2 regions of the Exiguobacterium sp. RIT341 genome follow, and region 1 is predicted to be linked to the other one. Evidence: a T-box and tRNA genes for the amino acid it is inferred to sense, from the RefSeq annotation. Region 1 holds a T-box; the other holds one or more tRNA genes.
The links. The T-box of region 1 lies ahead of alaS (alanine--tRNA ligase). A T-box ahead of a tRNA ligase gene usually reads a tRNA of that ligase, here a tRNA-Ala.
Positions count from the first base shown of each region.

Region 1 (7,886 bases):
CGATTCCAGGCGGAGTCGTCTTTTTTGTATGGTATTTAATTCCCGACTTCACGGATGACACGAAGCGGAGGTCCGGAAAAGTCTTCATAGGCTTCATCCATGTTTTTCGTATACAGTTCGATGACGTTATTTTCTGTATCCTTGAAATAAGCGGAATACTCTTTTTGGTTCGAGGTCTCCTGTTCATCCCATTCTCTTAGCTTCACGGTGATTGAAGCTTCCCGAAGCTGATTTAAGGCTTGCTGGAACTCGTCCTTCTCAACGTAAAAGGCACAGTGGACATGGACTCCGCCTTCATCGTACAACGTATCCCATTCGGAGACCGGTAAATGTTTAACGGTTCGTTCTTCCATCGTGAAGTCCCGTTTCAGCCAAAGACCGAGTCGGGTGTTGCCGCCAATGTAGAGCCACGTTGCCCAGACCCCATCTTGTTTAGATTGTTCTTTGCTCGGCTCAGCATCCTCAGGTGCCCATTGCTCGACAATCGGAATACCAAGTGTCCCATTCCAAAAGCCAAGGGCGCGATCCATATCCTCAACTTCAAGTACTAACTCACACAATCCTGCAATCGGTAAACGTGCCATCCTTGAACTCCTCCTCTTAACGAAATGTTTCACGTTATCTTTCCCTGATTTAAAATCCGGTAAACGAATGCTATGATGAAAGCAGCGAATGAAAAAGAGAGAAAGAAGGTGGAGTGATGGAGCACCCCCATCAAGTAGTCGGGCGCGTCAAACGTGTGCTCTTTTCTTCTGAAGAGGAAGCACACTCCATTGTACTGGTCGCCGTCAAAGAAAAGAACTTTGAATTAAAAGAGACCGAGCTCGTCATTACGGGTACAGGAGTCGGAATCGAACTCGGAGGGACGTATCAAGCATTCGGTCGTCTCGTCGATCATCCCCGATTCGGAAAACAACTGAAGGCGGAGCTGATTCGTCGATCGGTTCCGATGACCAAACATGCGACGATCCGCTTCTTGACGAATGGTTCGTTCACCGGCATTGGTCCGAAGACAGCGAAAAATATCGTCGATGCTCTCGGAGAAGACGCAGTGGATCTCATTTTGAAAGATGAACGGGTACTGAATCAGGTGCCTGGGTTGAAACAAAAACAAGCCGACATCATATTGAATCGACTCGCCACGTTATACGGTGTCGATCAGTTGATGCTGTTCTTAGCACCGTTTGATGTCACACCGAAGCTAGCGGCAAAGATCTATGCCGCGTACGAGGGCGACGCCATGGCACGGATTCGGGAGAATCCGTATTCCTTGATGTATGAAGTAAACGGGATTGGCTTTAAGACAGCCGATCATATTGCCGCGCACCTCGGACTTGTCGGGCTACATCCAGAGCGTGTCGCTGCTTCGATCATGCATATATTAGAACAAGAAGCGGGCGAGGGACATGCCTTCGCGACGGTCGACTCTCTGTTGCAACGGGCACCCCGTCTGCTAGGGGAAGATCCGGGAGAGCGGCTGGAACAAGCGATCGAACTGTTGCTCGCTGAAGATAAGGTCAAGCTTGAAGAAGGTTGCTTGTATTTACCGACGATCTTTTATGCGGAAGTCCGAGCGGCGAAGGAGCTAGCACGCGTCATGGCAAACGGTGCTGAACAAGAAGTCGATGTCGCGACGATTCTTGAAGCAATCGGGCACCTCGAAGAACAGTTTGGCATGGAATATGCCGCGCAACAGCGAGAAGCGATCGAGTTAGCGGTCAAAGCGCCGCTGATGGTCTTGACTGGTGGACCGGGTACCGGTAAGACGACTGTCATCAAGGGAATTTTGCATGCGTTGCAAGAAATTCATGACTGGCCGCTTGAGAAGAGTCGCGTCAAGACAGGAGAGGTCTATCCATACGTCCTTGTTGCACCGACGGGACGTGCCGCTAAACGTCTATCGGAAGCAACAGATGTACCGGCGATGACGATTCACCGTCTCTTAAAGTATGATGGAACGAACTTTCAACTGAATGAGGATCAGCCGATCACGGGAAAAGTACTGATCATCGATGAATCGTCGATGATTGATATCTACTTGTTATCGAGTTTGCTTCGCGCCGTCCCGAATGGCATGAAGATCTTGTTCGTCGGTGACCGCGATCAATTGCCATCCGTCGGTCCAGGACAGGTGCTGGCAGACTTGATGGATACGGAAGGAATTCCCGTCGTCCGTTTGAACGTCGTCCATCGTCAAGCAGAAGATTCTTCGATATTGCGCCTGGCGCACGATTTGAAGAACCGGACGACGTCTGCTGATTTGTTATCACCACTTGCGGATCGCCGCTTCTACACTGCGTCTCCGCAAGAGACGTTACGGGGCATCTCGGCCTTCGCGGAAAAAGCACTCGCAAAAGGCTACTCGAAATTCGATGTCCAGGTCCTCGCGCCGACCTACCGGGGTCAGGTCGGGATCGACGAATTGAATGTCGCCTTGCAACGCGTCTATAACCCGGAGGAACCGAAGAAACGGGAAGTCAAACAAGGGACGCGGATTTACCGAACCGGGGACAAGATTCTCCAGCTCGTCAACAATGCGGAAGAAAACGTCTATAACGGAGATATCGGCGAAATCGTCAATATCTTCTTCGCTAAAGAGAATGTCGATAAAGTCGATAAAATCATCGCCCGGTTCGATCAGACGGAGGTCGAGTACAACCGGAGTGATTGGGATCAATTCACGCACGCCTATGCGATTACGATTCACAAAGCGCAAGGATCTGAGTTTCCGATCGTCTTGATGCCGGTCTATTTCACGGGGGCGTTCAAACATTCCCGAAATTTAATTTATACGGCAGTTACTCGGGCAAAATCGAGTTTGTTATTATTCGGTGATCCGCGTGCGTTCCATAAAGCGTCGCAAGAAGAGGAACCCCGGCGCCGAACACGATTGATCGAACGACTCGGTGGGGTGACAAAGACTTGACGGATGCTGTTCGATAGGTAATAATCACGATAGATGAATGGACGTAACACGTTGATGGAAGATAAGTAAAAGGAAAACTCGAGTCCAGAGAGAAGTGAGTCTGCTGCAATCACTTTCTCGAGTCCCTTTGAAGCTCCTTCCGGAGTCGGGTGTAAACACCTGCGGGTCATCCCCGTTATCAGATGTTCGAGGTAGGCAATAGGTTGCTTACGAACGAGGGTGGTACCACGGAAGCGATGCTTTCGTCCCTTTTCAGGGATGAAAGCATCGTTTTTTTGCGTCCAAATAAAACCAATGGAGGTAACTGTTCATGAAAGCTCTAAAACCATTAACGGGTGCACAAATCCGTCAGATGTATCTTGATTTCTTCCAAAGCAAAGGGCATGCGATCGAACCGAGTGCTTCGCTCGTACCGGTCGAGGATCCATCGCTCTTGTGGATCAACTCGGGTGTTGCAACACTCAAGAAATATTTTGATGGTCGTGTCATTCCTGATAATCCACGTATCGTCAACGCACAAAAATCAATCCGGACGAACGATATCGAAAACGTCGGGAAAACAGCGCGTCACCATACGTTCTTCGAGATGCTCGGAAACTTCTCTGTCGGTGATTACTTCCGTGAAGATGCAATCAAATGGGGTTGGGAACTCTTGACGAGTGATGACTGGTACGGTCTTGACCCAGAACGTCTTTCGGTCACGATTCATCCGGAAGATGATGCAGCGCGTCAAATCTGGCTTGAACTCGGTGTACCGGCTGAGCGGATCATTCCGCTTGAAGATAACTTCTGGGAAATCGGTGAAGGTCCATCTGGTCCGAATACGGAAATCTTCTTCGATCGTGGTCCAGCTTTCGGAGACGATCCGAACGATTCAGAACTTTATCCAGGTGGCGAAAACGAACGCTATCTCGAGATCTGGAATATCGTCTTCAGTCAGTACAACCACGACGGACACGGCAACTACACGGAACTTCCGCGTAAAAACATCGATACTGGGATGGGACTCGAACGGATGGCGTGTGTCATGCAGGACGTGCCGACGAACTTCGATACGGATCTGTTCATGCCGATCATTCATAAGACAGAAGAAATCAGCGGCAAGATCTACCGTGATGATTCGAAACTTGATGTAGCATTCAAAGTCATCGCAGACCACATCCGTACTGTATCATTTGCGATCGGTGATGGTGCTCTTCCTTCGAATGAAGGACGTGGATATGTCCTTCGTCGTTTACTACGACGTGCGGTTCGTTATGCGAAGATGCTTGGGATCGAACGTCCGTTCATGTATGAACTCGTTGATACGGTCGGGAACGTCATGGTTGACTTCTACCCACAAGTTCCGGAAAAAGCGGACTTCATCAAACGCGTCATTAAAAACGAAGAAGAACGTTTCCATGAGACGCTTCATGACGGTCTTGCAATCTTGAACACGGTGGCTCAGAATTCTAAAGCAAACGGTGAGCACGTCATCAGTGGCGAAGATGCGTTCCGTCTGTATGACACGTATGGTTTCCCACTCGAATTGACAGTTGAGTATGCGGAAGATCATCAGATGTCTGTTGATGAAGAAGGCTTCAAACAAGCGATGGACGCGCAACGTCAACGTGCGCGGGCAGCACGTGAAGAGAGCGGTTCGATGCAACAACAATCGGAAGTCCTCTCGACACTAAAAGATAAAAGTACGTTCGTCGGCTATACCGACCTTAAGGCGGATGCAAAAATCATCGCATTGTTGCATGATGGAGAACGAGTCACAGAAGTGGCTGCTGGTGAAGAAGCGCAAGTCATTCTCGATATCACGCCGTTCTACGCTGAAAGTGGTGGTGAAGTCGCGGATACAGGAACAATCGAAGGCAAAGACTTCGTTCTTGATGTCAAAGATGTTCAAAAGGCGCCAAACGGTCAAAACTTGCATACGGTCATCGTCCGTACAGGAATCGCAACGGAAGCGGCGGATGTCGTTGCAAACGTCGAAGCAGCAGAACGTAAAGCCGTCACGAAAAACCATACGGCAACACACTTGCTTCATAAAGCATTGAAAGACACGCTCGGAACACACGTCAACCAAGCGGGATCACTCGTTTCTCCAGAACGTCTCCGCTTCGACTTCTCACACTTCGGTGCAGTGACACAAGAAGAGTTGACAAAAATCGAACAAGACGTCAACAAAGCGATCTGGGCATCATTACCGGTTGATATCGAAGAGATGAACATCGCTGATGCAAAAGCAAAAGGCGCGATGGCATTGTTCGGTGAGAAGTACGGTGAAACGGTTCGTGTCGTCTCAGCAGGCACATATTCGATTGAATTGTGTGGCGGAATCCACGTCGGAAACACTGCAGAGATCGGTCTGTTCAAGATCGTCTCCGAGTCTGGGATCGGTGCAGGTACACGCCGGATCGAAGCCGTAACGGGTGCAGGCGCGTATCGTGTGATGAATCAACACTTGGAAACACTCGAACAAGCAGCAGCTGTCTTGAAAACGAAAACGACGGAAGTTCCGGTCCGTATCGAAGCACTGCAACAACAACTTCGTGAGACGGAACGGGCGAACGAATCGTTGCAAGCAAAACTTGCGAACATCGAAGCTGCTTCACTAAAGGACGATGTTGAGGAAATCAACGGCGTACGTGTGCTTGCAAAACGTGTCGACGTCTCAGATATGGATGCCCTTCGCGGTATGATGGATGAGTTGAAGAGCTCACTCGGATCAGCAATCATTGTTCTCGGTAGTGCGCAAGGTGAAAAAGTCAATCTTGTCGCAAGCGTTTCAAAAGATTTAATCGACCAAGGCTATCATGCTGGTAAATTGATCAAGGAAGTCGCAACACGCTGCGGTGGTGGCGGTGGCGGTCGCCCTGACATGGCTCAAGCTGGTGGGAAAGATGCGTCGAAATTAGAAGAAGCACTCGCGTACGCTTCACAATACGTGCAATCACTGGCATAATAGAAACGTAGTGTATATGAAAGAGGTGATGAACGTGAGTCAGATGGATCAAACGATGAAATTCAACTTTCCAGAAGACGATAACAAAGCAGCGACACGGGATGTGTTGTTGACGGTCTATCATGCTTTAGAAGAAAAAGGATATCATCCGATCAACCAAATCGTCGGCTATCTCCTATCTGGAGATCCTGCTTACATTCCTCGTCATAATGACGCACGTAACTTAATTCGTAAGATTGAACGTGACGAATTGCTCGAAGAACTCGTGAAATCTTATTTGGCGGAGAGTGGAAATTCAAAATGAAACGTGCAATGGGACTAGACATCGGTTCGAAGACGATCGGGGTAGCGGTCAGTGACTTGATGGGCTGGACGGCGCAAGGTGTCGAGACGGTCAAGTGGACGGAACCGGATTACCCAGAAGCCTTCAAACGGCTCGATGTCATCATGGAGACATACAATGTCGAAATCCTAGTCATTGGTCTTCCGAAAAACATGAACGGTTCCATCGGTCCCCGTGCGGAGGCGAGTGAAGCCTTTGCGAAGGAAATCGAACAGCATACTGGGCTTGAAGTCGTCTTCATGGATGAACGGTTGACGACGATGCAAGCAGAACGGATGTTGATCGATGCCGATGTCAGCCGCAAGAAACGAAAACAAGTCATCGATAAGATGGCTGCCGTCATGATCCTGCAATCGTATTTGGATCGGGCGAATCGATGAAGGGGGAGAAACCGATGGCTGAAGAAAAACGTCAGTATCTCTTTCCAGATGAAGAGGGCGGCGAACATCTTTTCGAAGAATGGTACCGTTACTCAAGTGAACGTACAGGAAAAACCTATCTATTTCTTGAAATGATCGGTAACCCTGACGAAGGAGCGGATGATCTAATCATCTGTGAGATCGATGAATATGGAGAAGGCGAAGATGATTTTGAATTGAGCCTGATCGATGAAAATGATGAGCAAACTTGGGATGAACTCGAGCTTGCGTTAAAGGAGCGGATCACTGATGCAACAGAATGAGCCAACACGTTACGTAATTCCGGACGGCGAAGGAAATGATTTCGAATTCGTAGAACGTCTGCGTTATGAAAGCCCACGTTCGAGCAAGACATACATCTTCCTCGAGCCAATCGGAGCAGATTATGACGAAGCAGAAGAAGTCGATATCTTCGTTTACGAACTCGACGAATACGGTGATGGAGACAACGACTTCAACCTCGTACCAATCGACGAAGACGATACAGCGACTTGGGATGAAATCGAAGAAGTCTTTAACACGCTCGAAGATCAGTTAGACTAACCCGACTCATGACAGGTGACGTCGTAAGAGACTTTCTCTTACGGTGTCACCTTGTTTTAAGAGAAGAAGGAGGAACCGATGGAGAACGAATGGAAGCAAAATGCTGAAATCGAAAAAAGGCGACGCCGGACATCACGCCGGATCACGCTGATCATCCTTTCTGTATTGTTGACGATTTTTCTAGTTACCAGTGCGGTCATCTATGTCTTTTTGAAAAATGCGCTTGAACCGGTCGATGAAGCAGCGACGAAATCCGTCAAAGTCGAAATTCCTTTAGGCGCAGGAACGAGTACGATCGCGTCCTTACTAAAGGAAAAAGATTTGATTGCAAACGAGACGATTTTCCGTTATTACGTCCGTTATAAGAATGAATCGTCATTCCAGGCGGGTACATATACCCTGTCACAAGCCATGTCCCCGGATGAAATCATCAATGAATTGAAAACGGGAACGGTCATGAAGGCAGCGGATGTGAAAATCACGTTACCTGAAGGCATCACGATGGATCGTCAAATTGATTTAATCGCGAAAGCGACGAAGTTCAAAGAAGAGACGATTCGTAAAGAATTGACGGATGCGATGTTCATCGATGCCATGATTGAAAAATATCCGATGTTGACGGATGAAGTGAAGAAGAATGGCGTCTTGTACGCACTTGAAGGATATCTCTTCCCAGCAACGTATGAGTTCGATAAAGGAAAA
Region 1 covers NZ_JFYW01000001.1:300,611-308,496, forward strand. The annotation lists gene BW42_RS01460 (VOC family protein) at 36-584, opposite strand; gene BW42_RS01465 (ATP-dependent RecD-like DNA helicase) at 701-2,926, shown strand; T-box leader at 2,969-3,179, shown strand; gene alaS (alanine--tRNA ligase) at 3,237-5,879, shown strand; gene BW42_RS01475 (IreB family regulatory phosphoprotein) at 5,914-6,183, shown strand; gene ruvX (Holliday junction resolvase RuvX) at 6,180-6,602, shown strand; gene BW42_RS01485 (DUF1292 domain-containing protein) at 6,617-6,904, shown strand; gene BW42_RS01490 (DUF1292 domain-containing protein) at 6,891-7,184, shown strand; gene mltG (endolytic transglycosylase MltG) at 7,263-7,886, shown strand, end outside.

Region 2 (7,554 bases), on a different contig from region 1:
TAGTTCCCCGTGAACTTACGACAGACATTACGAGAGAGCTCATAGACGACATTGACGACTTGATCGAGGAAGTACCGATCGTGCGAGACGATCAGAACGGCACCACGATAACCACCGAGGTAACTTTCAAGCCAAGCAAGCGTATCGATATCCAGGTGGTTTGTCGGCTCATCGAGAATGAGAAGCTCTGGTGCTTGCAGGAGCATCTTCGCTAAGGCGAGCCGTGTCCGTTGACCTCCGGACAATGTCTGGATCCGGCGTGAGTAATCGTCTGGATAAAAGCGCATGCCGTGCAGGACGGAGCGAATATTCGCCTCAAACTGATAACCACCTGCTTCAGAGAAGTCATGTTGCGCTTGATCGTACGTCTTCAGAAGTCGATCGTAAGCGACCGGGTCGTTCAAGATGTGCTCCATGCCCATCTCGATTTCCATCCGGCGCAGTGTCCGTTCTTGTTCTTGCAGATGTTCAAAGACGGTCAGCATCTCGTTCCAGATCGTCTCATTCGATTCGAGACCACTGTCTTGCGCGAGATAGCCGATTTTGACATCTTTACCTTTCATGATATCGCCCGAGTCATGACTGAGTTCACCAGCGATGATTTTGAGCAAGGTTGATTTACCGGCACCATTGCGACCGACGAGCGCAATCCGGTCGCGCTCTTGTACTTCCAATTTGATATTTTCTAAAATCGGCTCGACGCCGAATGATTTCGAGAGTTGGTTGACTTGTAAGAGTATCATTTCCATCCATCCTTCCACCCTTTAGTCTATCACGAACAAAAGCGCGAGGTCCTGCGGAATATATTATTTGTGACTCTATGTGAAGTGGTTTACAATCAAGGAGAGTAGAAAGCTTTTTGCAAAGATTTGGGTGCCACGATGGATGTGGCCGAAGGGGGAACTGCAGGATGAATGGACCAGACACAAAAATTCCACAAGCGACAGCAAAACGGTTGCCGCTATATTATCGTTTCATCCAAAGTTTATACAATTCAGGTAAGCTCCGCGTCTCTTCTGCTGAGTTAAGCGAGGCGGTGAAGGTTGATTCAGCAACGATTCGTCGCGACTTTTCCTACTTTGGGGCACTAGGGAAGAAGGGGTATGGATATAACGTTCAACATCTCTTAACGTTTTTCCGGAAAACCTTGAATCAAGATGAGGTGACGAATGTCGCCTTGATCGGGGTCGGTCATCTCGGAACAGCGTTTGCAAATTATAACTTTTTAAAGAATAATAGTACTCGGATAGTCGTTGCGTTTGATGCGGACGAAGAGAAGGTCGGAACAACGACGCATGACGTTCCAATCTATCATGTTTCGGACATGAAAGAACAAATCGAAGCGAATCAGGTCGATGTCGCCATCTTGACGGTTCCATCCCAGTTCGCACAGTCAGTAGCGGATGAGTTAGTCGAGTATGGTGTGACAGGCATTCTGAACTTCACGCCTGCACGGTTGAACGTGCCAGCGAGCGTTCGGGTTCATCACATCGATTTATCGATCGAGTTGCAGTCGTTAGTTTATTTCATGAAGCATTATTCGCAATCAGCTGAAGGAGTGAAATCATAATGGAAAACCTTATCCCGCTCACGTTAGGTATCGGACCTGCGAGTATCGGATTAATTGCTGTCGTCGCGTTGATCATCTTTGGACCGAAGAAGTTACCGGAATTCGGTCGTGCTGCCGGTCAAACATTGAAAGAGTTCAAGAATGCCACGAACGGCATCATGGACGACGATAAAAAGGACGAACCGAAAGAGAAGTGATTGAATCATGACGGTTGATCAAGAACAAAGCATGACGTCGCACCTAGACGAACTGCGTAAGCGGATTGTCTGGTCGCTCCTCATCGTCGTCGTCCTGTTCGCTGTCGCATTTCCGCTCGTCCGACCGCTCGTCCGTTTTCTGCAAGCGGACTTAAAAGAGCTCGGTATCGGATTAAATGCCTTCAACGTCGCCGATCCTTTAATGTTGTATTTGAATCTTGCGTTCATCATCGCGCTGATTTTAGCGTCACCGTTCTGGATGTATCAACTGTGGGCATTCGTCCGACCAGGGCTTTATGAAAAGGAACAAAAAGCAACACTGACATATATTCCAGTCATCTTCTTTCTATTTTTGGCTGGTGTAGCCTTCTCGTATTTCTGGTTGCTTCCTTTCTTGCTCGAAGTCTCAACGGATCTCGGGAAAGAATTGGGGATCGAGCAAGTCATCGGGGTCGAAAACTACTTCAGTTTCTTGATCCGGTTGACGATGCCGTTTGGTCTTCTCTTCCAATTGCCGGTCGTGACGATGTTCCTGACACGTCTTGGTCTTGTGACGCCATATTTCATGCGAAAGAATCGGAAATATGCGTATTTCGCGCTGTTCGTCGTTGCGGCATTGATCGCACCGCCGGACGTGACGTCACACTTGATGATCTCAGTGCCGTTGTTCGTTCTCTATGAAATCAGTATCTTGATTTCTGCGCGGACTTATAAAAAGGTCTTGATCCTCGAGCAACAGGCAGAGCTTGAACGACAGGCGGATTTGATGCGTGAATTGAATAAATGAATCGTGAATTCCTTCCAGCAATTTCGGGAGGAATTCTTTTTTATGAAAGCGTTATGTTTATATTGATAAAGCAGTTAGCGGTGCGTATACTAAAGATAATTCATGGGGGCTTAGCTCAGCTGGGAGAGCGTTTGGCTGGCAGCCAAAAGGTCGTCGGTTCGATCCCGATAGTCTCCACCAAGTTCATACGTTCAACTCCTCGAGTGCTCGAGGAGTTTTTTTTTATGTTCCCAGTTAAATTCCTTCCAAATATAAAATGTCACCAAAAAGAAATAAATTTAAAAAATAGACAAATATAAATTGTTTATTTCCATTAACTTCATTAAACTAAAAATACAGAATTTTCTTTAAACTGTTTTATTAGTATTACTACTATGGTTTTACAGAAAAGGGGAAACGAACGCATGAAGAAGAAGATTGCACTTATGGCAGCCGTCTTAATGACGTCTTCCAATCTAGTCAGTGCGCAAGGTGCACTGTCCTCGCAAGATAAAGCGACGGGTCAAAAACCGCAGGCGCTCTCACTGAAGAAATCGGGGCAAGAAAAGAACTACAAACAATCGGATAAAGTTCGAGTCGTCATCGAGATGGAACAAAAACCGGCGATTCAAATCGCCCAAGCTCAAAACAAGCGGTATAGCACATTGAGTAATGCCGAAAAGGAATCGATCAAGGATCGACTCGTCAGCGTCCAAAAATCAGTCAAGTCAGCTATCGCTAAAAAGGCGATTCCTGTTACATATAAAGAAAGCTTCACAACCGTCATCAATGGATTCAGTGGTGAAGTGAAGTTCGGTGACATCGAAGATATCAAACAACTCGACGGAGTCAAAAGTGTACATATCGCGCACGAATATGCGCGCCCAACCGTCGATAAAGGTGCCAAGCCAGACATGCTGTACAGCAAGGACATGGTCAATGCGAAGGAAACGTGGCAGGACTATGGCTTTAAAGGGGAAGGAACCGTCGTCGCGGTCATCGATACGGGGATTGATCCATCGCACAAGGACATGGTCTTGAGTCCAGAGACAAAGGTGGATTTAACCTCTTCGAAGGTCGAGAGTACGAAAGAAACAAAAGGCTTAAAAGGAAAGTACTTCACGGAAAAAGTACCGTACGGCTATAACTATGCCGATCACGACAGCGAAATCCGTGACTTAGGTGCGGGGGCATCGATGCACGGGATGCACGTCGCAGGTACGGTCGGAGCAAACGGGGATGAAGCGAACGGCGGCATTAAAGGGGTCGCTCCAGAAACACAGCTCCTTGCGATGAAGGTCTTCGGTAACGATCCAGGGATGCCATCGACATTTAGTGATATCTACATCAAAGCAATCGATGATGCCATCGCACTTGGAGCGGACGTCATCAACATGAGTCTCGGTTCGACGGCATCGTTCGTCAACGCAGATGATCCGGAGCAACGCGCGATCGTCAACGCGATGAACAACGGTATCTTGTGTGCGATCTCTGCTGGTAACTCGGCGTTTGCAGGTCATGGTGCGGGTAATCCATATACAGCAAACCCGGATATCGGTGTCGTTGGTGCACCAGGATTGACGAGCCAGGCGCTCCAAGTCGCGTCACTCGAAAATACGAAATTGACGCTTGAAGGCATGGCGCTGACGATCGACGGTCAGGATGTCGGTTATTTGGCATACCAAAAACAAGATTCGCCGAATCCGATTGCCGTCTTCGATAAAGAGAAGAAGGATGTCGTGTATGTCGGTGACGGTCAAGCTTCGAACTATGAAGGTAAAGACGTCAAAGGGAAAGTCGTCTTCGTCGTGCGAACAGGTGATTTTAACTACAGCATGATTCAAGCAGAAGCTGAGAAGCAAGGCGCAGCAGGTGTCATCGTCCGTGGTAAAGTCGATCACGGGGATTACGTCAGCATGGCGCTCAACAATCCGACGATTCCACTCGTGACGCTTAGCATCGCGGACGGGAATGATCTCGAAGCAAAAGCAAAAGAAGGCAAGGCAATCGCAGTGACATTTGACGGAAAAGCGGTCTCAACCGATAACCCGGTCGCAGGACAAATGTCTGACTTCACGTCATGGGGTGTCACGCCAAGCCTTGACTTCAAGCCGGAAATCACGGCACCAGGTGGGAAAATCTATTCGACGCTTAATGATAACGAGTATGGCGTCATGAGCGGTACATCGATGGCAGCACCACACGTCGCTGGAGGAACAGCACTCGTCATGCAACGGATTGCGAAGGACTTCAAAGTCACTGGTGCAACACGCGTTAAACTCGCCAAAAACATCTTGATGAATACATCGCGTCCGCAACTCGATCAAGGAAAATACAACGCACAATTGAAAACAGGCAACTTCTACTCCCCACGTCGTGAGGGAGCTGGACTGATGGATCTTCGTGCTGCGATGAAGACACCAGTCGTCATCACAGAGACAAAGTCAGGTGAAGGCAAGGCATCCTTGAAGGAAGTCGGCGAGAAGTTCACATTCACGCTTGATTTAAAAAACTACAGCAATGAAAAAGTGACGTATAAGCTAGCGGGAACGGTTCAATCAGATCTCGGTGCAAAAGGATCGAACTTCCTTGAAGCAAATGGAATCTTCAAAAAAGGAACGATCGGTACGGTAGATGCCAACACAGGCACATACCCGATCTCATTTGCAGTCGGCTCGAAGAAAGCGAGTTCAGTCTCGATTAATCCGAAGAGCTCAACGAAAGTCAGCGTGTCAGTCGATTTGAAGAACACAACTGACTGGGCGAACGAGCTTCCGCTTGAACAAGTCTTTAAAAACGGCTACTTCGTCGAAGGATTCGTCCGTCTGATCGATACGAAGAGCAAAAATCCAGAACTGACAGTTCCTTATGTTGGGTTCAAAGGAAAATGGGATCAAGCTCCGATTTTAGATGCACCATTGTACGATAAAAACAACACGTTCTATGGATTGACAGGTCTAGCGACTGAAGTGAAGGATGATTTCGAATTCCTTGGTACGAATGCCGCTGGAAAAGTTGTCGCGAACAAAGTCTCGTTCTCACCGAACAACGACGGTAGCGCAGATGAAGCTTTCCCGATCATCTCATTCCTTCGCAATGCGAAAAAAGTCGAGTATTCGATTCTTGACCGGAATAAAACAACACTTCAGAAGCTTGATATGCAAACGGACGTCGTCAAGAACTACTACGACAGCGGTTCAGAGGACGGCTACACACCAGTCACAAGCGCTGCTTGGGACGGAACGATCAACGGGAAACCGGTCAAAGATGGTCTTTACTACTACAAAGTCAAATCGGTGATCGATTATCCGAACGCAAAATGGCAGACGAATCTCTTCCCAGTCTATGTCGATACGAAAAAACCAGCAGCTACTGTGAAATGGGATGCTGCGAAATCAACACTTTCATGGACAGCAGGCGACCAAGGAACAGGAGTTGCGTCATACGATATCCTCGTCAATGGCAAGAGTGTCTTAAAGCAACCACTTGCCGCAACAGAAAAAGCGTACACGTTGACGGATCTGCCGGAGCGCGCGAAGATTGCCTTCGTCGTCAAAGACTATGCTGGAAACAGTGTGAAAAAAGACGTCAACACGACAGGCGTTGATAAAGCCGTACCAAATGTTCAAATCGATACACCGGTCGCTCTTGGTCTTGCAACATCAAAAGTCATCAACATCGCGGGTCATGTCTCTGATGAGTCAGGTATCAAATCGTTCAAGATCAACGGAAAAACTGTTAAACTGCGTTTCGATGCAGCCCAACAAAACTATGCGTTCAGCCATGACGTGACGTACACGACAGATGGCGTCAAGTCATTCAAGGTCGAAGCATACGATGGAAAAGGAAATCGTGTGGCGTTCAACCGTCAAGTCATCATCGACACAGAATTACCAACGATTCGCGTCACAGCACCAAAAACCGTCTCAAGTAAAACAAAAACAGCTGAGATGAAGATCGTACTTCGCGATAACTACAGCGAATTACGCTTCGACTTCAATGGTAGCGCGGAATACCGCCGGACGTTCAAAGAACCGTACGTCATGAAAGCCTTCAAAAAGACGATCACGAAAAAAGTGACGCTCAAAAAAGGAAAAAACACGTACAACTTGAAACTGAAGGATCTGGGTGGACACGTCGTTACGAAAACAGTCGTCATCACGAAAAAATAAGTTAACAATGAACAAGCCAGGCGGAAATCCGTCTGGCTTTTCGTTGTGTGTCGAAGCGCCTTGAAGGGTTTATGAGACGAGTGGAGGGGGAAATTTAAGAGCAGAAACAATTAGAGGGGGAACGACCATGAATCCGTTTACGACATTAATCGCCTTCATCGTAGGGTGTCTCGTTTTATATCTCGGTATCCGTGACAAAAATGGCTGGCTGATCGGTGTCGCGTTGATACCGCTCGCGATCGTTGCTTATAGTGTCATCTATCTGATCATCCAGGTCAGTGCATAGTCTCTAATGAAAGATGTCTTGTCCGAAGCGACAGGACATCTTTTTTTTGAAAAATCGCACTACAGGTGAAACCGATACAGTAAAATGTAAGTATATGACAGTATAGAGAGGTGGGAGATCATGGAACACGTACATACACAAACGGAAGCATTAGCGACGTTATACGAAGAGATGCACCAAAAGACAAAGACCGGCATATGGGTCATGCTTGCAGCATTTTTAGCACTCAGTAACACACTGGAGAAGCCGGTTTATGCGATGATCGTCCCATTATTGTATTTTGGCTATGACATGCTCGTACAACGCAAGCGGTTCGCGCTTGTCGCGAAATATTCATCAGAGGCATCAGCAAGACGTCTCTATCAGGTGCATGTCTTGATCGGCATCTTACAATACGGAGCGCTTGCCGCCCTGATTGTCTGGGCAGCTGATCGCCCGAACATGTCTTTCTTAATCGGTCTGATCATCGTCGTCATTCCGTTTTACTGGATCTGCCGAAAAACGCTAGAGTTCGTCTCACGAAAGATCGATCCAACGTATGTGACGGAAAAAGAAATTCATCA
Region 2 covers NZ_JFYW01000008.1:386,279-393,832, reverse strand. The annotation lists gene BW42_RS10900 (ABC-F family ATP-binding cassette domain-containing protein) at 1-743, opposite strand, end outside; gene BW42_RS10895 (redox-sensing transcriptional repressor Rex) at 911-1,570, shown strand; gene BW42_RS10890 (twin-arginine translocase TatA/TatE family subunit) at 1,570-1,767, shown strand; gene tatC (twin-arginine translocase subunit TatC) at 1,775-2,554, shown strand; tRNA gene BW42_RS10880 (tRNA-Ala) at 2,659-2,734, shown strand; gene BW42_RS10875 (S8 family serine peptidase) at 2,959-6,705, shown strand; gene BW42_RS16445 (hypothetical protein) at 6,833-6,991, shown strand; gene BW42_RS10865 (hypothetical protein) at 7,112-7,554, shown strand, end outside.
Region 2: it encodes a tRNA-Ala, which carries the amino acid that the T-box ahead of alaS (alanine--tRNA ligase) is inferred to sense. The anticodon was not compared.